3 regions of the Exiguobacterium sp. s149 genome follow, and region 1 is predicted to be linked to each of the others. Evidence: riboswitches for the same ligand, from Rfam matches in the RefSeq annotation. Region 1 holds a riboswitch; each other region holds the start of a gene.

Region 1 (7,111 bases):
TTCAACGGCCGCACCATCTGGTCATGGGCTGTCGTGATTTTTCTGTCGCGCATATTCCGTTTCGGAGCCGATTCGGGAACCAGATGACACGTGGTGTCATGCTCGTCGGCAGCGGGCTTCGACTGAAAGACACCCAAACCGGTCTACGGGCCGTTCCGTTGCGCTATGCGGAACAGTTGCTCGACGTGCCCGGGAACCGTTATGAGTTCGAGATGAACATGTTGACGTTCACGAAACGTTGGCAAGTCCCGATTCAACAGATTCCGATTCAAACCGTGTATGTGGCCGAGAACGCCTCATCCCATTTTCGCCCGGTCATCGACTCGATTCTGATTTATCGCATGTTTTTAGCCTATTCGTTATCCTCGGTCGCCTCATTTTTATTAGATATCGGCGCCTATGCCTTGTTCATCTTTTTATTGAATCCGTGGTTCGAGACGACCCATGTCTTAATTGCGACGGTATTGGCCCGCATCATCTCGTCCTTATTCAATTACGTGGTGAATCGAAAAGTCGTGTTCGACTCGAAAGCGAGACGGGCGATGCCGAAATACTTCGGTCTCGTCGGCTTGCAGATGGCGTTGTCGGCCGGTCTCGTCTATGTATTGTTCCTGTTGTTTCGGGACGGGGAAGTATGGATTAAAGTGTTTGTCGACAGCCTTTTGTTCGTCGTCAGTTATTACATCCAAAAAAGATGGATCTTTAAACGCTAACAGGCCAAGACGATCGTCTTGGCCTGTCTGACGTACATTTCGATTAATAGGCAAGCTTCCCGAGCTTGACCGATGTAAAGCGGTGCAGTTCACGCGGGTCATGTATCCCGGTCTTCTGCATCATATCGCGCATGAGCAATGCGCAGACGCGGGCATCTTCAGCCGCATCGTGATGGATGAACGGGACGTTCAAATATTCCGCCATCGTATTCAGCTTGTGATTCGGCAGTCCAGGATACAGTTTTCTCGACAGCTTGACGGTACAGCCGTACTCGATCGTCGGAAACGTATATAAATCATATTTGGCGATTGCTTTCTTGAAAGCGCCCATATCAAATGAGGCATTGTGCGCCATGACGAGGTCGACATCCCGCAGCGTCGGATAGAGCTGTTCAAGCACCTCGGGTAAGGCTGGGGCGTCCCAGACGTCGCTCGGCCGGATGCCGTGGACGCGGATATTGCCTGCGTCAAAGTCTTCTTCTGGATTGACGAGTAGTTGGTTCGTCTCGATGATTTCACCGTCGACGAGTAGGCTCCAGCCGACAGAGCAGATGCTGCGACTATCGCGGTTGGCCGTCTCGACGTCGATGGCAAGAATTGAATATGACATAATCGGTCCCTTTCTCATAAAACAAGTATAAAAAAAGTCTAACATATCGTTAGACTAAAAAGCGATTATGCGGCCACGAGGTTGCGACACGCCTCTGCGCAGCGGAGACACGCTTCGGAACAACGTTGGCAATGGTCATGCAAGTGGCGGCCACATTCGACGGCGCACGTGTCGCACACCTGGGCGCAGAGTGCAGCAATCGGTTTGGTGAAAGCCGAATCGGTCTCGAGCGCGTTCAAGGCGAGCGCACACACTTCCGAACATTCTTTCGTCAGCCGGATACACTCGGCGACCATCAATAAATCCTCTTCTTGTAAACATTTTGAGAAACAGTGATTGCTTGCCCGCATACAGTCGATGACGGCTAAAATGGTCTCTTCGACAGAGGCACGATCCATAGTAAGTCCCCCTTAGAATAATGATGTCTTACAATCATTACCCGCTACCAGGTGACTTAAACCGGGCGGAGACGCAAAAAAAAGTCACCCCTCAAATGAGTGGTGACTTCCATAATGGAGCATAGCGGGCTCGAACCGCTGACCTCCACGCTGCCAGCGTGGCGCTCTCCCAGCTGAGCTAATGCCCCGTTCGAAAATTATTATATCATCCTAGTAAAACATTTGGCAATGGATATTTTTAAATTTTTTCGAACAAAGTTTAATCGTGCGTAAACGTGGGAAAATCATTGGTAATGTTATTCTACGAAAGCAGGTGTTATCTATGGAAATGATTTTACTCGCACTCTTACCTGCCTTGATGTGGGGGAGTATCCCGCTCATCGTGTCGAAAGTCGGTGGTAAGCCGATTCAACAGTTAATCGGGACGACGATTGGGGCGATGGTGATGGCGGTCATCATCGCACTCGTATTCAATCCGGAGTTCACGACGCTAGCAATCGTGACCGGCTTCATCTCCGGTGTGTTCTGGGCACTCGGGCAATATTTACAGTTCCAATCGTTCCAAATTTTAAGTGTATCGAAAGCGATGCCGATCAGCACCGGTATGCAACTCGTCGGGACGTCCTTGTTCGGCGTCATCGTGCTCGGTGATTGGCAGACGTCGACCGAGTTATGGCTCGGTTTTTCTGCGCTCGTGTTGATTATCATCGGGGCGGCACTGACGTCATATCAGCAGAACAAAGACGGCGACAGTAGCGGGGCCTTGAAGAAAGGCTTGCTCGTCCTGCTCGTGTCGAGTATCGGTTATGTGACGTATGCCGTCTTGACGAACTATTTCGAGGTCGACGGCATCACGGCCATCTTGCCGCAATCGGTCGGGATGTTCATCGCAGCGCTCTTGTTCAGCTTGCGCGAGAAAGATGTCAAGAAGTTCGACCCGAAGACGTTCAAAAACATCTTGGCCGGTCTCGCCTGGGGGATTGGGAACTTCGGGCTGTTCGTGTCGAGCGGTGAGGTCGGCATCGCGACGTCGTTCGCCTTGTCGCAATTGAACGTCGTCGTGGCGACGCTCGGTGGGATTTATCTATTGAAAGAAGAGAAGACGACGAAAGAACGGGTCTTCGTCTTTATGGGAATCGGGCTCATCGTCGTGGCCGGATTCATGCTCGGGATTGCGAAAAGCTAAAAAGACGGGTCAGACGACCCGTCTTTTGTTTACCAGGCTTGCTCGATGAATGCGTCGCGCCCAGATTTCTTCCGGTCCTCTTTATAGTGGGCCGGATTTTTTTTATGGAAGTCTTGATGGTATTCCTCGGCCGGATAGAACGTGTCGGCCGGTAGAATCTTCGTGACGATTGGCTGTTTGAATCGTCCGCTCGCCGCGAGCGCGTCGCGACTCTGCTCTGCTTTCACGCGTTGTTCTTCAGTATGATAGAAGATGGCCGGCGCATATTGGCTGCCGCGGTCTTGGAACTGGCCGCCGTCATCGGTCGGATCGGTCTGAATCCAATATAGTTCGAGCAGGCGCTCATAAACGAACAGCGTCGGGTCGAACGTGATCTCGACGACCTCATAATGTCCCGTCGTCCCTGTTTTCACTTGTTCATACGTCGGGTCATCGACGTGACCTCCCGTATAACCGGATACGATTGACTCGATGCCAGGTTGCTCCTCGAACGGCGTCACCATGCACCAAAAACAGCCGCCTGCGAATGTTGCTTTTTCCATTAGTAAGTCCCCCTCGATCAATTTTCCCAAAAAAAGCGCTCATGTCATCGACATGAGCGCTCTGTCATATCGGCCAAGGCACATGCCTTGCTGGAAGTAGCACCTTGCCGAAGCAGGTTGCTGTGAAGTCATAGAGCCAGGTCTCTCGTTCACTCAAGATATCGATATGTAGTTGGTGAGAGCATCATACCATCAGATTTGAAGCGGCGTCAACGGTTTGGTTTGCGTCGAAGTTGGAACAAGGTGGCGCCGAGAATCAAGATGACGAGGACGATGGAGAGCGGTAGCGTATACGGAGCGTCCCCGGCATATAGCTGTAAGAAGAACAAGGCAAAGACGGACAATAAGACGAGTACGTACGAACGATTCATAGTAACCTCCCTTTTCTTTCAGTGTACCAAGTTACATATTCGTTGGCGAACGAAAACAGGAAATCATCTGGAGATAGCGAATACCATCGAGTGACCAAAGGAGGAATCTATATGACTGAACCAAACACATGTTTCGAACTCGATATCGAGACCGCCCAGCGCGGATATAAAGAAGGAACGTTCACGGCGCGTGACGTGACGGCCTACTATTTGACACGGATCGCCCAGTTGAACGACAAGCTGAGAGCGGTCATTCAAGTGAACCCGGACGCCTTGTTCGAGGCCGAGGCGGCCGACCGGGCGTTTCGACGAGGTGACCGCTTGCCGTTGCTCGGCATCCCGGTGTTGATTAAAGACAATGTCGAGACGGCGGGATTGATGAAGACGACGGCCGGGGCCGTCGCCCTCGCGCATCACTTCGCCGGCCGGGACGCCCATCTCGTTCAAAGCCTGCGCGCGAATGGGGCCATCATCCTCGGAAAAGCGAACTTATCCGAATGGGCCAACTTTTTGACTGAGGGCATGCCGAACGGCTGGAGTGGGGTTGGTGGCCAGACGCTCAATCCATATGGGGACAAGCTCGATGTCGGAGGGTCGAGTTCAGGTTCGGCGTCGGCGGTCGCTGCCAACTTGACGTTGCTTGCCGTCGGCAGCGAGACGAGTGGCTCGATTATCCACCCGAGCGTCCATAATGGAATCGTTGGCATCAAACCGACCGTCGGTTTGATTAGCCGCAGCGGCATCATCCCGATCTCCCGGTCGCAGGACACGGCCGGCCCAATGGCACGGACACTACGGGATGCGGTGCTCGCCCTTGAGGCGATGGTCGGGGAAGATCCCGCTGACCCAGCGACGACGCATCTTCCGGCCGGTCCGCCTTACCGGACTTGTCTTGATGAGCGGCAAGCAGTCGGTATGCGTGTCGGCGTCGTCAAGACCGATCTGTCTGAAGAAGAGCAGGTGCTCTACGACGAAGCGATCGCATTGCTGAAACAGAGCGGCATCGAGGTCGTCACCGTCGAACTGCCGTCGAAAGCAGGGCTCGACCAAGGGGATATCCTGTACCATGAGTTCAAGCTCGGAATCGAGGCGTATCTCGCCTCGACGACGCTCCCGTATGAGACGTTGTCGGATTTGATTAACTGTAACAACAGTCATCCCGAGACGATTCCGCATGGACAGAAGACGTTCGAGAAAGCGGATGAACAATCGGGCCGCTTGATTGAGGACGCCTATTTGACGCGCCGCCTCGACGACGTTTATCACGCCAAGACGGACGGCATCGACCGATTGTTGGCCGAGCAGGAACTTCATGCCCTCGTCTTGCCGCATGACCACAATTATGACATGGCGGCGAAAGCCGGCCATCCGACCGTCACGATCCCGTATCGCTTGAAGGCGAGCGGGGCCCCGTTCGGTCTATCGTTCACCGGGACGAGCTATGCCGAATGCGACTTGATTCGTCTCGCCTACGCGTTCGAGCGTCATGTGACACGTCCCGTCCCACCGTTATAAGAACGTTGCACCGGTCGTCCACGTCCGCTACAATGGTACGTATGCGGATTGAAGAAAGGACAGATAGCAATGAAACCATCTATATACGGGCTGACATTCGATCAGCTGTCGGAAGCGTGCGTCTCTTGGGGATACAGTGCCTTCCACGCGAGACAAATCTGGGACTCACTCTATATCGACCGAGTCAAGCACATCGAGGACATCTCGGTTCGCGCTGAAGTGCGTGAGGCGCTCGCCGCCGAATACGTCATCTCGACGCAAGACCTGTTCGTCAAACAAGAAGCGGGCGACGGGACGGTCAAATTTTTACTTAAATTACACGACGGGCACTATATCGAGACGGTGCTCATGCGTCACAAATACGGACGTTCGGTCTGTGTGACGACACAGGTCGGCTGCAATATCGGCTGTAGCTTCTGTGCGAGTGGTCTGTTGAAGAAGACACGCGATTTGACGGCCGGTGAAGTCGTCGAACAAATCATGACCGTGCAACACTACTTGGACGAGGTCGGGGAAGGTGCTCGCGTCAGCCATATCGTTGTCATGGGAATCGGGGAACCGTTCGATAACTTCGACAACTTGGTCGACTTCCTCCGTGTCGTCAAGGACGAGCGCGGCCTCGCGATCGCACCGCGTAAAATCAACGTGTCGACGAGCGGACTCGCCGACAAGATTTACAAGTTCGCGGACCTCGATTTGCGCATTAATTTGGCGCTGTCGCTCCACGCGCCGAACGACGCGCTTCGGACGCAAATCATGAAAATCAACCGGGCGTTCCCGCTCGACAAGCTCATGCCGGCCATCCGTTATTACGTCGAAACGACGAACAAGCGGATCACGTTCGAATATATTCTCTTATCGAAAGTGAACGATTTGCCTGAGCACGCCGAGGAACTTGCCGACTTGATTGACGATATTAAAGACAAGTCATACGTCAACTTGATTCCGTACAACCCGGTCAACGAGCATATCCAGTATGAGCGGAGCACGTCCGAGGACATCATGGCGTTTTATGACGTCTTGAAGAAACGGGGCATCAATACCGGGGTCCGCCTCGAGCACGGGACCGATATCGATGCGGCCTGTGGCCAGTTGCGCAGCAAGCATATGAATGTCGAAGGCGCAAAATGACAGAGACTCCTTGAATCTCATGATTCAAGGAGTTTTTTTGTCTTCTGCCCTAGAAGGATGCCGGCCCGGTTCAATATTTTTCTTCCGAGCGGTTGCTATTTTGGGAAATGTTGAATAGAGATTGCCCCCTCAGGGAATAGTCACTTGAAATCAATGTAGAGAGTGGAGGCAATTCAATGGAGACAGTAAACGCTGCGTTATGGATTCGAGTTCGAAATACGCTTGGGGAAGGGCCGTGTTGGGATGCGGAACTGAAACGCTTCTATTGGGTCGATATCGAGGGACATACACTCTGGTGGTACGATGAGAAAGAAGATGAACTGTCGTCGTTCGATATGGGACAACAGATCGGGTTCGCGGTCCCGAAAGTGACGGACGGCGTCGTCGTCGGCTTGAAAGACGGGATTTATGAGTGGGACGAGACGTCAAAAGAGCTCGATAAAATCGTCGAACTCGACGACCCAGAAGGAAAGCTCCGCTTCAATGACGGCAAAGCCGACCCGTACGGACGCATCTTCGCCGGCACGCTCCATCTTGAAGACGAGGCGGAACAAGCGACGCTATACCGTCTGAATCGCGACGGCACGACCGAGGTCATGTTGAGCGAGTTGACATTATCGAACGGACTGACATGGTCACCCGACC
Region 2 (7,111 bases), on a different contig from region 1:
ACCCATGATGGCGTGAATTTCGCCACCTTTAATTTCAAGATTAAGACCTTTTACGATCTCTTTTCCTTCGATTGAGACGCGGAGGTCATCAATTTTCATGTGTGGTACGTTAGACATTCGGATACCCCTTCCGTTTTCTCGCCATTTTTGGCGTAGATTAGATATATTCTAATCTTAATCTAGGCAATTTTTTATTTCAAGCGACTCACCTTATTATTCATTCTCAATAAAACATAAATGTTGAGAATGAGAATATCGGGAAATCAAGACTTTATCCAACTTTTTCCTCGATTAAGGCTAAACTTGCTTTTCGTTCTTTCAAGGCGCCGGCGAAGAAGAAGGCGCCGCATGCCGTCAATACGGCCAAACTTCCAAACACTGGCAACGCTGCATTGTCGAATCCATCAAGCAACACTCCACCGATGACAGGACCAATCGTCTGACCGAGCGCCGTCAACCCCATCGCCCCGAAATACGTCCCGCGCAGATGGGCCGGTGCCAATTCGTCCGTCAACACGTCCGTCATCGTGAACATGAGCACCTCGCCGACCGTGAAGATGACCATCGCGACGAATAAAATCCACGTCTGGGTCGCGAAACCGATGAGCAGGAGCCCGGTCGATAGCGTGCCGACTCCGAAAAAGAGCGACTTAATCGGTGACACGCGAATCCCGAACCGCATAATCGGATACTGGACGACGAGCACGGTGATTGCATTGACCGTCAACAAATACGCGAACAGACGGGACCCATTCTCGAATCCGTCATGGAACGCGATGAACTGTGGCAACGTCGCATTGAACTGACTATAGCCGATGATGGCAAAAATCATTCCGATGATGACGAAGCGGAACGTCTTATCTTGTTGTAACACACGGAACGTCTCCGTCAAGCGCGGCCGGACTTTGACGCCGTCCCCTTCCTCGAACGGATACTTTCGGAACAGCGTCGAGATGACGAGTCCGTACATCACGTAAACGCCCGTCACGACGAAGAAGGCGCTCTTTGCGCCAGTGAGCGACAAGACGACCGCGAGCAATGGTCCGATTGCCGCCGCAATGTTGATTAAAAAGTAACGGACGTTATAGACGATGACGCGCTGGTCCGGCTGCGTCGTATCACTGATGAGGGCGCGGGACGCCGGTTCGAGGAACGACCGTGACACGCCCATAAGTACCGAGAACATATAAAACCAAAATAACTCTGTCACGAGTGCGAAACCGCTGAACGTCAAGGCGTTCAAGACGATGCCGATCAGCATCAACTGTTTGCGCCCATAGCGATCGGACAGCGTCCCCCCGAAAAAGCTCATGAACAACCCCGATAGCGCCGAGATGGCGAACACCGTCCCGATCACGCTCGCCGAGAAGCCGAGCGTCGCGAGATAAATCGCAAAAAACGGCATGACAAAAAATGTCGACAGCCGGGCAAAAAACGTACCGAACAAGACGCCCAGCGTCAGCGGATGAATGTGTCGTATGTTCATCCGAATCCCCCCTTTTCCTACATATATGTAGTGTACTTCTATTAATGAACCAAAACTACTCCAAACAAAAAAGGCCCGGGATAGCCCGGGCCTTGACGAGATTATTGTTTGACCGGTACGACTGCACCTTTGTACTCATCCAAGATCCACTGTTGTGTCTCTTCTGACGTGAGGACTTCGAGGAGTGCCTTGACGCGCTCGTCATCTTCGTCGCCTTCACGTGTGACGATCAAGTTGACGTAAGGTGAATCTTCGCCTTCGAGAGCGATCGCGTCTTCGAGCGGGTTGAGGCCGGCATCGATCGCGTAGTTCGTGTTGATGAGGACCGCGTCCCCTTCACCGTTGTTGAACGCTTGCGGGAGAAGTGCCGCTTCGACGTCCGTCTTGAACTCCAAGTTTTTCGGGTTGTCGACGATGTCTGAAACCGTCGCGTCCGTTGTCTTGCCTTCCGCGAGTGTGAGCAAGCCTTCAGATTGAAGCATCGTGAGGATACGTCCGTGGTCAGCGACCGACGAGCTCATGATGATTTCAGCGCCTTCTGGAAGCTCATCGAGTGATGCATAGTCTTTCGAGTACACACCGATCGGCTCGATGTGGACGCCACCGGCTGAAGCGAATTTGTAGTCTTTGTTTTCAGCCATTTGCGACTCGAGGTACGGCTCGTGTTGGAAGTAGTTCGCGTCCAATTCACCGTCTGCGAGCGTTTTGTTCGGTAGGACGTAGTCTTGGAACTTCTTAATTTCGAGCGTATAGCCCTTCTCTTCGTACTCATCTTGGACGTGCTCTAAAATCTCAGCGTGCGGGACGTTTGACGCACCGACGACGAGCGTCTTGTCATCGCCCGAACCTGATTCTGAATCCCCGCCGCCGCAAGCCGCGAGAATCGTGAGTGCTGAAGCTGCCGTTAAACCGAGTACTGTTTTCCATGATTTCATTATAAAACCCCTCCAAATTTTCTATTTGATTAAGCGGAACGCTTATCGATTACAGATACGAGTCGATCGCCGATGAACTGGATGACGAAGACGATGACCAAGATTAAGACGGTCGCGACGAACGTGACGTCACTTTGTGAGCGCTGGAACCCTTCGAGGAAAGCCAAGTTCCCGAGTCCCCCGCCGCCAACGACCCCTGCCATCGCCGTGTAACCGACGATCGCGACGATCGTGACCGTGATGCCTGACACGATGGCCGGCAATGCTTCTGGGAACAATACTTTATAGACAATCTGCCATTTTGTTGCTCCCATCGATTCGGCCGCCTCGATGACACCGCGGTCGACTTCGCGAAGCGCGAGCTCGACCATCCGTGCATAGAACGGGGCCGCACCGATGATGAGTGCCGGTAGTGCTGCCGTCGATCCTAGCATCGTCCCGACGACGAGTAACGTGAACGGGATGAGCAAGATAATCAAAATGATGAACGGGATTGACCGGAAGATGTTGACGACCGCACTGATGACCGTGTAAATCGGACGGTTCTTCATCATGAGCGGCTCGTTCGTGACATATAGGAGCATCCCAAGCGCGAGACCGATGACGAACGTCGCGGCTCCGGCGACGAGTGTCATATAGAGCGTCTCCCACGTCTGTTCTAACATGACTTGCCAATCTACATTAGGAAACATCGCTTTCTACCTCCACTTCCACTGCCTGTGATCGGATTGAGGCGATGGCCCGCTCGACTTCAGCCGGCTCTCCGATCAATTGGATGAATAATGTCCCGAGGGCACCGACTTGTGACTGCGTCACCTTTCCGCCGATGATGTTGAAGCCGATGTCATGCTGCTTCAACACTTCCGACAGAATCGGTTGTTCGGCCGTCTCGTTCAAGAATTTGAGCTTGACGATTTGACCGCTCGGATAACGAGCTTTCAAATGTTCGAACGTGAGCGACATGTCTTCGACCGCGCCGATCTGCTTGACGAACTCTTTCGTAATCGGCTGTTCCGGATGTTGGAACACGTCGGCGACTTGTCCGGTCTCGACGACCTTTCCGGCCTCCATGACGGCGACACGGTGACAAATCTTTTGGATGACGTGCATCTCATGGGTGATGAGGACGATCGTCAAACCAAGTTTCTTGTTGATGCTGACGAGCAGTTCGAGAATCGAATCCGTCGTCTTCGGGTCGAGTGCGCTCGTCGCTTCATCGCAGAGGAGCACTTCTGGATTCGTAGCGAGCGCACGGGCTATCCCGACTCGCTGCTTTTGGCCGCCCGATAGTTGTGACGGATAGCTGTCTTCTCGTCCGGCGAGACCAACGAGTTCGACGAGTTCTTGGACGCGGCGTTTGCGCTCGCTCGCCGGTACCCCGATGAGCTCGAGCGGGAAGCTGATGTTCTCAGCGACCGTGCGCGACCATAATAAGTTGAAGTGTTGGAACACCATCGAGACGTTTTTACGTACCCCGCGCAGTTCCTTCGGCGTGAGCTTCGTCAGCTCGCTGCCGGCGACCACGATTTCACCGCTTGACGGTGCCTCGAGTCGGTTGAGCAAACGGATGAGCGTCGACTTCCCCGCCCCTGAATATCCGATTATTCCAAAAATTTCGCCGCTTTCGATCGTAAGCGACACATCATCGACCGCCTGGACCCGACCGTTTTTCGTGTCGAACCATTTGGCCACATTGCGTAATTGAATCAATCCATTTCCCTCCTGACAACAAAAAAAGTACGCACGTTTGAGCAAACGTGCGTACTTTATCGTACGGACAACGATTGCTCTCATCTTCCAAGGTATACACCTTGCTGGAATTAGCACCATTTCGGATTGCTCCGCGGTTGCTGGGCGTCATAGGGCCAGTCCCTCAGCCTCTCTTGATAAGAGTGGTTGCGTATTTGATTAGCTTTATCATAGCGACACATTATTTTCATGTCAAACTATTTTTTTCAGCAAAATAAAAAAAGGTGCCATCCGAGGATGACACAGAACGTAGCACCTTGAGTCACTGAAGGACAACCCATAGATGAACCTCTTTTGCCCGATCAGAGCATTCATCCTTATATGGGGGACTTTTACCCAACCATCACTCGGTCTTCGAACGGACCATGCAATTACGCGACCGGTGCCCCGACGCTTGATTTTTTTGGGGGACAATCGAAGGGAAGGTCCACCTGAAATCGCGTAAGCTCATGCAGCGGTTGTTCGAAAACGTCTTGATGACGGGAAAATCTCGTCCTATGTTGTGTTCAAGTAAGATGTTGTAATGAATATATCATTCGTGAACTTTCTGTGTCAACTGATTATTTAAAATTTTCAGATTATTCTAATCATCCTATCTCACTTAACGAAAGATAGGACGTGCTGGACGTTTTGAAATGCGTACAAACGATCGCGAACTTGGCCATTCTCCAGCTTCAATAGCGCCGGAACGCTCATGACCTGATACGCCTCGAGTTCGTTCGGGATAAAGTTGGCATCGCGTTTTTCAATCTTCAATTCTGGGTCGACCGCCTCGACGACCGAGAGCATCCGCTCGGCCACGGCGCATGTACCGCACATTGGGGCGTATATATATAAGAATCCGTCTGTCATCATTTTACTCACCTCTCTTCTAAGTATATGAATCCAGGCCAATCGGTTCAAAAGTTGTGCTCAAATGGAAAATTCTGAACATTTCAACATTTCTTGTTGACGCTCGGCAGAAAGAGGCATAGTATGGTCATTAACTTTATCGCTTTTGTACATAACAGCAAACCAGTAGAAAAGGACAGGTGAATCCCCAATGACGGAAGAGAAGCTTACCGGAAAACAATTTTTAATGAACGTCTTGAACGGCCTCAGTCTTGCCATTCTCATCGCCCTCATCCCGAGCGCTTTGCTCGGTGAATTAACGAAAGCCATCTTGCCGTATTTTCCGTCCTTGCAGTTCATCTTAGATGCGACGACGATTGCGATGCGCCTCTTACCGGTCATCATCGGTGTCGCTGTCGCCATGCAGTTCGGACGATCGGCGCTCGAGGCCGGGACGATCGGCATCGCGACTCAGGTCGGAAGTGGCGCCATCCGCATCGAGGAAGGCGCGTTCCTCATGGCCGGAATCGGTGACGTCATCACGGCCGGTGTGACGGCCGCTCTCGCGACGTTCCTCGTCATGCAGTTGTCGCCACGCCTGAAGACATACACGGTGCTCGTCTTGCCGATGACGGTCATCGTCGTCGCGGGAGGCATCGGCGCGTTCCTACTCACTTACATCTCACAGATTACGACGTACGTCGGAACGATCATCATGACGATGACTGAACTGCAACCGATCGTGATGGGCATGTTAATCGCGATGGCGTTCTCGCTCATCATCGTATCGCCAATCTCGACGGTCGGAATTGCCACAGCCATCAGCCTGTCTGGTGTCGCTGCCGGGGCCGCCAACCTTGGCGTCGTCGCTGCCGGCTTCGGTCTCGCCATCGCTGGCTGGCAGATGAACGCGACCGGAACGTCGATCGCCCACTTCCTCGGCTCACCGAAGATTCAAATGGCGAACTTCGTCCGTCGTCCGATTATGATGTTGCCGGTACTCGCCAATGCGGCCATCCTTGGAGCGCTCGCAGGTATCCTTCGGATTGAAGGCACACCGATCAGTGCCGGATTCGGCGTCTCGGGTCTAATCGGTCCGGTCAACGCCTTGCATTTGATGCCGGGAGGATTCGCGCTCTGGAACGTCATGCTCGTCGTCGTCTTATTCGGGCTCATCCCAATCACACTCGGGATTCTGTTCTATCGTTTGTTCAACCGGACGTCGCTCATCGAGCCTGATCATTACCGTCTCGACTTCGATTAATCAAAAAAACCCGGCTTCTCGTAAAGAGAAACCGGGTTTTGTTTAGCCTTGAATCATCGCTTCGTATTCTTCGGCTGACATGAGCTTGTCGACGTCTGACGCGTCGTTCAACTCGACTTCGATCATCCAAGCGCCTTCGAACGGTGCTTCGTTGACGAGTTCTGGTGAATCGGCGAGTGATTCGTTCACCGCTGTGATTTTCCCAGAGATCGGTGCATAAAGCTCCGAAACCGTCTTGACCGATTCAACCGAACCGAACGGCTCGTCGAGTAAGATTGTGCCACCGACTTCAGGAAGTTCGACAAAGACGATATCCCCTAGTTCGCTTTGTGCGAAATCCGTGATCCCGATGCGGGCGACGCTTCCATTCACTTCAACCCATTCGTGCTCTTTTGAATAACGTAGATTGGCAGGTACTTTGCTCATCTTAACTTCCCCCTCAAATGAATTAGACTCACACGAGTATTATAGCACTTCGCCCCAAACGTCTGTAAACGACTTTTCTGAAAATCCGACAGTTGATTTTTGACCATCTGTCACGATTGGACGCTTTAAAAGCATACCATTGCTCGCAAGAAGCTCGAGTTGTTCGTCTTCTGACAGATTTGGTAGCTTGTCCTTGATGCCTTCGTTCCGATACACTTGTCCGCTCGTATTGAAGAATTTTTTGAGCGGCAGGCCCGACTGTTTCCATAGCTCAGCCAACTCGTCTTGCGACGGCGTCGCCTCGACGATATGGACATATGTATAGTCGATGCCGTTCTCTTTCAACCACTTCTCTGCTTTTTTACACGTACTGCATGGCGGATAGCCATATAGTGTCACCATGTTCATCACCTCTCCTGT
Region 3 (7,111 bases), on a different contig from region 1:
TTCCGGCGTTCTTCTGGTACGAGGGCAAATCCGGACCGGACTGCCTGACGCGGTTCACGAATCTTGAGCGGTTTCCCGTCCAACGTCACTTGTTGTTCGACACCGGAGAGACCGAATAGCGCCTCGATCAACTCCGTCTTCCCGCTCCCGGTGACGCCGCCAATGCCGACGACTTCGCCTTTATATGCCGTGAACGACAACTCGGTTCCGAACGTCGGTAACGTGAGGTCGGCTTGAATCCGGATCTCGGTTTCCGGAACGGCTTTCTCTAACGCTTCTGCCATGTCGGATCCGCTCAAATACGTATGGATATCCCGTTCTGACAATGCCTGAAATGGCCCTTCGTAAGCGATGCGCCCATCCCGGAGGAACGTCGTCGTCGTGGTGACGCGCGACAGTTCATCTGACCGGTGAGTGATGAGAAGAATGCCGACGCCTTCTTCTGCGAGCGATTGCAATAACGTAAGCAGTGCTGCCGCGTCATCTGTCGACAGTGCGGCCGTCGGTTCGTCGAGCAAGAGGTAGGCCGCATCACTCGCGAGTGCCCGGGCAATCAAGACACGTTGTTTGACGCTGAGCGGGAAACGCCCGACCGGTTCGGTCACGTCAATCTGTAATCCGACGCGTTCCAAATAGACAGCTGCTCGCTGTTTTAGTTCGCGAGGACGAATCCGTTCGACCGCCTGCCACGGCACGACGTTCTCATAGATCGGTAAATCGAGATAGAGAGCGTCATCGACTTCTTGCGACACCGTGATGACCCCGCGGCGAATCGCCTCGGCCGGTGTGAGTGTGACCGCCGTCTCGTCGAGCTCGACCGTCCCAGACGTCGGGATGATGGCGCCACTCAACAGCTTGACGAGCGTGCTTTTTCCGGCCCCGTTCAACCCGAGCAAGCCATGAATCTCGCCACGACGGAGCGTGAAGCTGACATCTTCGAGCACGGTGACGTCGCCGTAACGTTTCGTGACACGTTCGAGCCGTAACATCAGTCTGTCCCTTTCATCCAGTCCGACCAGGCCGCGTCTGATGCGCCCCAGTTCGGGACGTATTGGCCGAGGTCGTCCATCGTCACTTTCTCGTCCGGCAAGACGTCACGATCGACGAGATACGGATCGACCGAATGAATCGACGGCGTCTCTTCACCCGCTAATTTTTGATACGCGTACCGGACTTGGATGCGTCCGATTTCAGCCGGATCGGTCGCCGCCGTCACTTTCCACGGGCTGCCGTCCTCTTGCATGAGTTGAAGGTCTTCGTCACTCAAATCGATGCCATAGACAGCGATTTCATCACGTCCGGCTTGTTTGATGGCACGGCTCGCACCCTTAGCGAACTCGTCCCACATCGCGAATACGGCATCAATCTCGCCTTCCGGATACTTCTTCAAAATCGCTTCCATCTGGCTCTGTGTATCGAGCGCCGTATTATTCGTCGCCGAACCGAACTTGGCGACTTCCGTAATGCCTGGGTAGCGTTTCAAGAACGCATCATAAATCGTGTGGCGTCGTTCCATCGGTGTGAAGCCACCGACCCAAATCGTGACGATGTTGCCTTCACCGTCCAAATCTTCGGCGAGTGCCTTGAGCGAACGCCAGGCGAGCGAATAGTCGTCCTGGTCGATGACCGTCACGCCTTCGTTCGTCAAATCGTTGTCGAATGCGACGACTTTGATGCCTTTGTCGAGTGCACGTTGGACCGGTTCTTTCAACGCATCGGCGCGGCCATGGTCAATCAAGATGACATCGACGCCTTGCGTCGTCGCCGTGTCGACGTAGCTCGCCATCTTCGACAGATCGTTGTCGGCGTTGTACACTTTCACGTTGCCGCCGAACGATTCGACCTGTTCCGTCACCCCATTGATATACTGCGACGAGAACGTGCCAATCGACATCTGCATGATGAGGGCGACATCGATATCTTTCGGCAACGTCCCGTTCGATACCGAGACGGGTTTGGTCTCTGCCGTCTTCTCGGCCGGCTTCGATGGGGCCGCTTGCTCGTTCGTGCAACCGACGAGCGCCAAGACGAATGTGAATAACAAAATCAATAGTTTTTTAGACATGAATCGTTCCCCCTACATGATGTGTGATGGCGGCCTCTGTCGGTTCGAACACACCCGCCTCGGTGATGAGTCCGGTGATGAGGTCCGGTGTGGTGACGTCGAACGCCGGATTGAAGACGGTGATGCCGACGGGTGCCGTCGGTTGACCGCCGATATGTGTCACTTCTGACGGGTTCCGCTCCTCGATTTCAATCGTGTCATCCGCCGTCAAATCGAACGTCGAATGCGGCGCCGCGACGTAGAACGGAATGCCGTAATGTTTGGCAAGGACGGCGAGCTGCAACGTCCCGATTTTATTGGCGACGTGACCCGTCCGTGTGATACGGTCGGCTCCAACGATGATGGCGTCGACTCGTTTTGACTGAATCGTCCAAGCCGCCATATTGTCTGTGATGAGCGTCACGTCGATATCGGCCCGGTCGAGTTCCCAGACAGTGAGGCGTGCCCCTTGCAGGAGCGGCCGCGTCTCACAGGCGAAGACGTTGAAAGATACGCCCTGTTCTTTTCCGACGTAAAACGGCGCGAGCGCCGTGCCGTATCGCGATGTCGCGATGGCACCGGCGTTGCAAATCGTCAACACGTTCCCTCCGGCCGGCAACACCGTCAGTGCATGCTCGCCGATGGCCCGATACGTATCGACGTCCCGGTCGTACAAAGCGATGGCGCGCCGTTTGATTTCCTCGGCAATCGCCTCAAAGTCGTCCCCGACATTTAAATCAAGGAGCGATTCAATCACGTTTTGCAAATTGACCGCTGTCGGCCGGGTCGCAATCAAGCGGCGTCCGACGAGTTCGAGCCGACGCGTGAAGTCCGGGTCATCGATTAACCGGCCCGCCTCTTTGGCGAGGACGAACGCTCCGAAATAAGCGATGGCCGGGGCGCCGCGGACTTGGAGCGTCTCGATGGCATGTTCGGCCTGTTCAAGCGTCTCGATTGTCACGTAACGCTCTTCGTGCGGCAACAACGTCTGATCCAATAGGATGAGTTCGTCCGTTTGCGAATTAAAGCGGATGTTTTGGACCGTCATACGCGCACCCCCGACAAAAGCGTCACCAAGTCGTCAATCGATTCGACGCTGTGGCGTTCTTTGATGAGCGCCGTCCCGAGGGCAAGCGCGTCACGTTTTCGTTCGAGCCGCGTCGCTTCCGGCAACGTCTCGAGATCGGCGACACCGGCGAGTCCGACGGCACGGCGAATGAGTTCGCAACCGGCGTAGCCGATCGTGTCGCTGAAGATCGTCCGCAACAACTCGTCGACAAAACCGTCCGTGTTGAACGGTTCGACGGCGCGCTCAAAGTTGGCCCGGAACGTCTTCTCAAACGTCTCCCACACCGTCAAGACGTCTGTGAAACGTTCGAAGCGTTTGAACGGGTCATAGAACGTCGACAGCGTCAAATGGGCGATGATTTGGCCCAGGTCGAAGCCGAACGGTCCGTAAAATGCGAACTCTGGATCGATGATTTTCGTCTCTTGTTGGGTCGCGAAGATGCTGCCCGTATGTAGGTCACCGTGCAGAAGCGCCTCATGTTTCGTGACAAATCCGACTTTCAGTTTCGTCACCTCGACCTTCAGCGCCTGGTCTTGCCAAAGGCGTTCGACATCTTTTCGAAGCGCCGCCTCGATGTTGTTCGACTCTGCGTCTTTGAACGGGTCGGTGAAGATGAGCTTCTCGGTGATGTCACACAGTTCCGGATTGTAATAGTCACGTTCAATCCGCTTCTTCGCAATTGGTCCGGCCGCATAATCCGACGTCGCGAACAGCGTCTCTCCTAAAAATTCACCGACATGACGCGCGAGTTCCGGATAGCTCTCCCCCTTCAAATAACCGGTGCGGACAATCTCATAATCAGACAGATCTTCTAAAATCGTGTAGGCGAGCGTCCGGTCGCTGCCGAGGACGTCCGGGACGAAACGCGGCGCCACGTTCGCAAACTCACGGAGTGCCAACTGTTCAATCCATGCCCGTTCGAGCGTAAGCGGCCAGCTCTCGCCGACAACTTTGGCGTATGGGAGCGCCTGTTTGACGATTAGGCGCTGTTCGCCTTGGCGAATCCGAAACACGAGATTCAAGTTACCGTCCCCGATTTCCTCACACTCGGCGATTCCTTCTTGCAAGTATCCTAGTTGACGGACGTGCTCGACGACGGTCTGTTCTGTAAATGGTTGATATGACATGATGTTTTCCCCTTCCTGTAAGTTGCCCACAAAAAAAGCCCCTTTCTCCGCGAGAAAGAGGCACAGCCAAAATGGTTGTTCCTCTCATCTGTCAGACATTCGTCTGGTGGATGTAGCACCGTGCCTAGTGGTCGGTTGCTGCGGCGTCATCGGGCCAATTCCCTCTGCCAACTCGCGATAAGAGTGGTTTATTCGATTCGGTGAACTTATGTGATGAATATTACGGACTTGACGTCACAATTGTCAACGTCATTTTCTCCGTGCACCTCCGTCTTTTTTTGTGCATATATGGAAACAACTCCCCAAAATATTTTTTTTGGAAAAAAAGGAATTGACGACGTGACGATTCTGTGCAAAAATTCAATTAAATTTCACAACTTCAAATCACATTCTTATCAAGAGCAGACGGAGGGACGAGCCCGATGATGTCGCAGCAACCGACCAGAGATGGCACGGTGCTAATTCTTGCAGCGAAAGCTGAGAGATAAGAGTTCATTTTTTATGATGACCTCTTGCCTCGGCATGGGGTCATTTTTTGTTTGCCTGGAAGGAGGAACCATATGAGTATCACTGCCACATATGAAATCAAACGAACGGACGCGGTCGCGACCGTCGCCGACAAAATCGCCCTCGAGCTGACCGTCGGTACTTGGACGGAGCTGCCTCACTTAGAGCAAGAGCAGTTACAGGCGTACCGGGGTGAGGTCGTGTCGACCACACATACGGATACGACGAGCCGCTTCACGATCCGCTACCCGTTACATAATGTCAGCCCTGACTTATCATCCATCTTGACGACGACGTTCGGGAAACTGTCCCTCGACGATTCAATCCGGTTAATCGATTTGACGTTGCCCGAGACGCTCGCGCCTCATTTCAAAGGCGCCAAGTTCGGCGTCGAAGGGATTCGCGATTTGCTCGGTGTCCATGATCGCCCGCTCGTCATGAGCATCTTCAAAGGTGTCATCGGCCGTGACCTCGCGTTTCTCGAGCAGCAACTCCGCGATCAGTTTGCCGGAGGCATCGATATCGTCAAAGACGACGAAATTTTATACGACAACCCGCTCACCCCATCGCTCGAACGGGCCCGCATCGGAGCGGCCGTCATTCAAGCGCACTTTGAGGCGACCGGGAAGCGTGTCCTCTATGCCATCACGTTGAGCGGTCCTGTGTTCGCTCTGCGCGACCAGGCACTCCGGCTGATTGAGGCCGGTGCGACGGCGCTTCTATTCAACGTCTATACGTACGGTCTTGACGCACTGCGCGAACTTGCGAACGACCCAGACATCCGTGTGCCGATTTTGGCTCACCCGGCCTTTGCCGGCGCCTTGACCGGGTCCATCAGTCATTCGCTCTTACTCGGTAAACTCCCACGCCTCGCCGGGGCCGATTTGACGCTCTTCCCGTCTCCGTATGGCTCCCTCGCGACACCGCGTGACGAGGCGTTCGCGATTCGTGACCAGAGCGCCGAACCGCATTGGTCGAAACCGATTTTACCGGTCCCATCAGCCGGGATTCATCCGGGACTCGTCGCGGATATCATTCGTGATTTCGGGACAGATGTCGTCATCAACGCCGGCGGTGGCATTCACGGACACCCGGATGGCGCAGCCGCCGGGGCTCGTGCTTTCCGACAAGCCATCGCTCACGTCCTCGATCAAACCGAAGGACAGACGGACGAGCTCGATACCGCGTTGAAGGCGTGGGCGTCGCGATGACGATCCATATCCTGTGCGACTTCGACGGGACGATCACGGCGGAAGACAATATCATCGCCTTGATGAAAGCGTTCGCCCCGCCGGCTTGGGTCGAGTTGAAAGATGCGGTCCTCGAGCAACGGATTTCAATCCGCTCCGGCGTCGGTCAACTGTTTCAACTATTGCCGAGCGCGGCTGCCCCGGCTTACCGTGATTATTTGTTGGAGCGGATCACGCTCCGCCAAGGGTTCCCGGCATTTTTAGAACAAGTTCGGGCCCACGGCTGGAAGTTTGACGTCGTCAGCGGCGGGATGGACTTTTTCGTCCATCCAATTTTAGCAGGCCACGTCGACCCCGAGCATATCTACTGCAACGTCGCCGACTTCTCTGCTGAGACGGTAACCGTCACGTGGTCGCACGCTTGCGACGAACAGTGCACGAACGATTGCGGCTGTTGCAAGCCGACGCTCGCTCGCCGCATCGTCAATCCCGCCGACCGCTTAATCGTCATCGGCGACTCGGTGACCGACTTCGAGGTCGCGAAGCGTGCCGACTTCGTCTACGCCCGAGGTCAACTCATCACGCTCTGCGAAGACGCAGGCATCCGTTACGCCCCGTTCGAGACGTTTGACGACATCACCCATCATTTGAAGGAGGTGGCCGTATGAGCCTTACGGCACGTTGGCTTGAACTGGCCGAGATTAAAGACGAACTCGCCGCCCGCGACTGGTTCCCCGGAACGAGTGGGAATTTGGCGATTCGCGTCTCTGACGACCCGCTCGAATTTCTCGTCACGGCGAGTGGACGCGATAAACGGAAACGAACGCCAGACGACTTTGTTCATGTCGATGCGGGCGGACGCTTAATCGGCGAACAGACAGGAAAACCATCCGCCGAGACGCTGCTACATGTCGAAGTGTTCAATCGGACGGATGCGACGTGTTCGCTCCATGTCCATACGGTCGACAATAATGTCATCTCCGAGCTCCATGCCGCCACCGGCGAAGTCGTCTTCACCGGTCAAGAAATCATCAAAGCGCTCGGCTTCTGGGACGAGGATGCGGTCGTCCGCGTACCGATTATCGAGAACCATGCGGACATTCCGACTCTTGCGGCCGCTTTCGCCCCTCACATTCACGCAAACGCCGGTGCCGTCCTCATTCGCAATCACGGC

Evidence for each region. Region 1 has a riboswitch for S-adenosylmethionine ahead of msrA (peptide-methionine (S)-S-oxide reductase MsrA). Riboswitches for the same ligand answer to the same signal wherever they lie in the genome.
Region 2: linked by a shared signal. The riboswitch ahead of KNP81_RS01385 (methionine ABC transporter ATP-binding protein) and the one ahead of msrA (peptide-methionine (S)-S-oxide reductase MsrA) in region 1 are both predicted to bind S-adenosylmethionine.
Region 3: linked by a shared signal. The riboswitch ahead of KNP81_RS05845 (2,3-diketo-5-methylthiopentyl-1-phosphate enolase) and the one ahead of msrA (peptide-methionine (S)-S-oxide reductase MsrA) in region 1 are both predicted to bind S-adenosylmethionine.

Annotation. Positions count from the first base shown of each region.
Region 1 covers NZ_JACSLZ010000010.1:23,955-31,065, reverse strand. The annotation lists gene KNP81_RS12525 (glycosyltransferase) at 1-713, shown strand, start outside; gene KNP81_RS12520 (3'-5' exonuclease) at 757-1,323, opposite strand; gene KNP81_RS12515 (four-helix bundle copper-binding protein) at 1,389-1,721, opposite strand; tRNA gene KNP81_RS12510 (tRNA-Ala) at 1,837-1,909, opposite strand; gene KNP81_RS12505 (GRP family sugar transporter) at 2,044-2,907, shown strand; gene msrA (peptide-methionine (S)-S-oxide reductase MsrA) at 2,937-3,449, opposite strand; SAM riboswitch class I at 3,514-3,614, opposite strand; gene KNP81_RS12495 (hypothetical protein) at 3,659-3,820, opposite strand; gene KNP81_RS12490 (amidase family protein) at 3,932-5,335, shown strand; gene rlmN (dual-specificity RNA methyltransferase RlmN) at 5,405-6,466, shown strand; gene KNP81_RS12480 (SMP-30/gluconolactonase/LRE family protein) at 6,643-7,111, shown strand, end outside.
Region 2 covers NZ_JACSLZ010000001.1:272,480-279,590, forward strand. The annotation lists gene sufC (Fe-S cluster assembly ATPase SufC) at 1-99, opposite strand, end outside; gene KNP81_RS01370 (MDR family MFS transporter) at 272-1,486, opposite strand; gene KNP81_RS01375 (MetQ/NlpA family ABC transporter substrate-binding protein) at 1,588-2,421, opposite strand; gene KNP81_RS01380 (methionine ABC transporter permease) at 2,451-3,113, opposite strand; gene KNP81_RS01385 (methionine ABC transporter ATP-binding protein) at 3,103-4,131, opposite strand; SAM riboswitch class I at 4,209-4,314, opposite strand; gene KNP81_RS01390 (thioredoxin family protein) at 4,768-5,025, opposite strand; gene KNP81_RS01395 (PTS sugar transporter subunit IIC) at 5,213-6,265, shown strand; gene gcvH (glycine cleavage system protein GcvH) at 6,308-6,691, opposite strand; gene KNP81_RS01405 (arsenate reductase family protein) at 6,731-7,093, opposite strand.
Region 3 covers NZ_JACSLZ010000003.1:160,822-167,932, reverse strand. The annotation lists gene KNP81_RS05865 (sugar ABC transporter ATP-binding protein) at 1-989, opposite strand, end outside; gene KNP81_RS05860 (sugar ABC transporter substrate-binding protein) at 989-2,065, opposite strand; gene mtnA (S-methyl-5-thioribose-1-phosphate isomerase) at 2,058-3,092, opposite strand; gene mtnK (S-methyl-5-thioribose kinase) at 3,089-4,240, opposite strand; SAM riboswitch class I at 4,322-4,424, opposite strand; SAM riboswitch class I at 4,630-4,731, shown strand; gene KNP81_RS05845 (2,3-diketo-5-methylthiopentyl-1-phosphate enolase) at 4,801-5,958, shown strand; gene KNP81_RS05840 (2-hydroxy-3-keto-5-methylthiopentenyl-1-phosphate phosphatase) at 5,955-6,605, shown strand; gene KNP81_RS05835 (methylthioribulose 1-phosphate dehydratase) at 6,602-7,111, shown strand, end outside.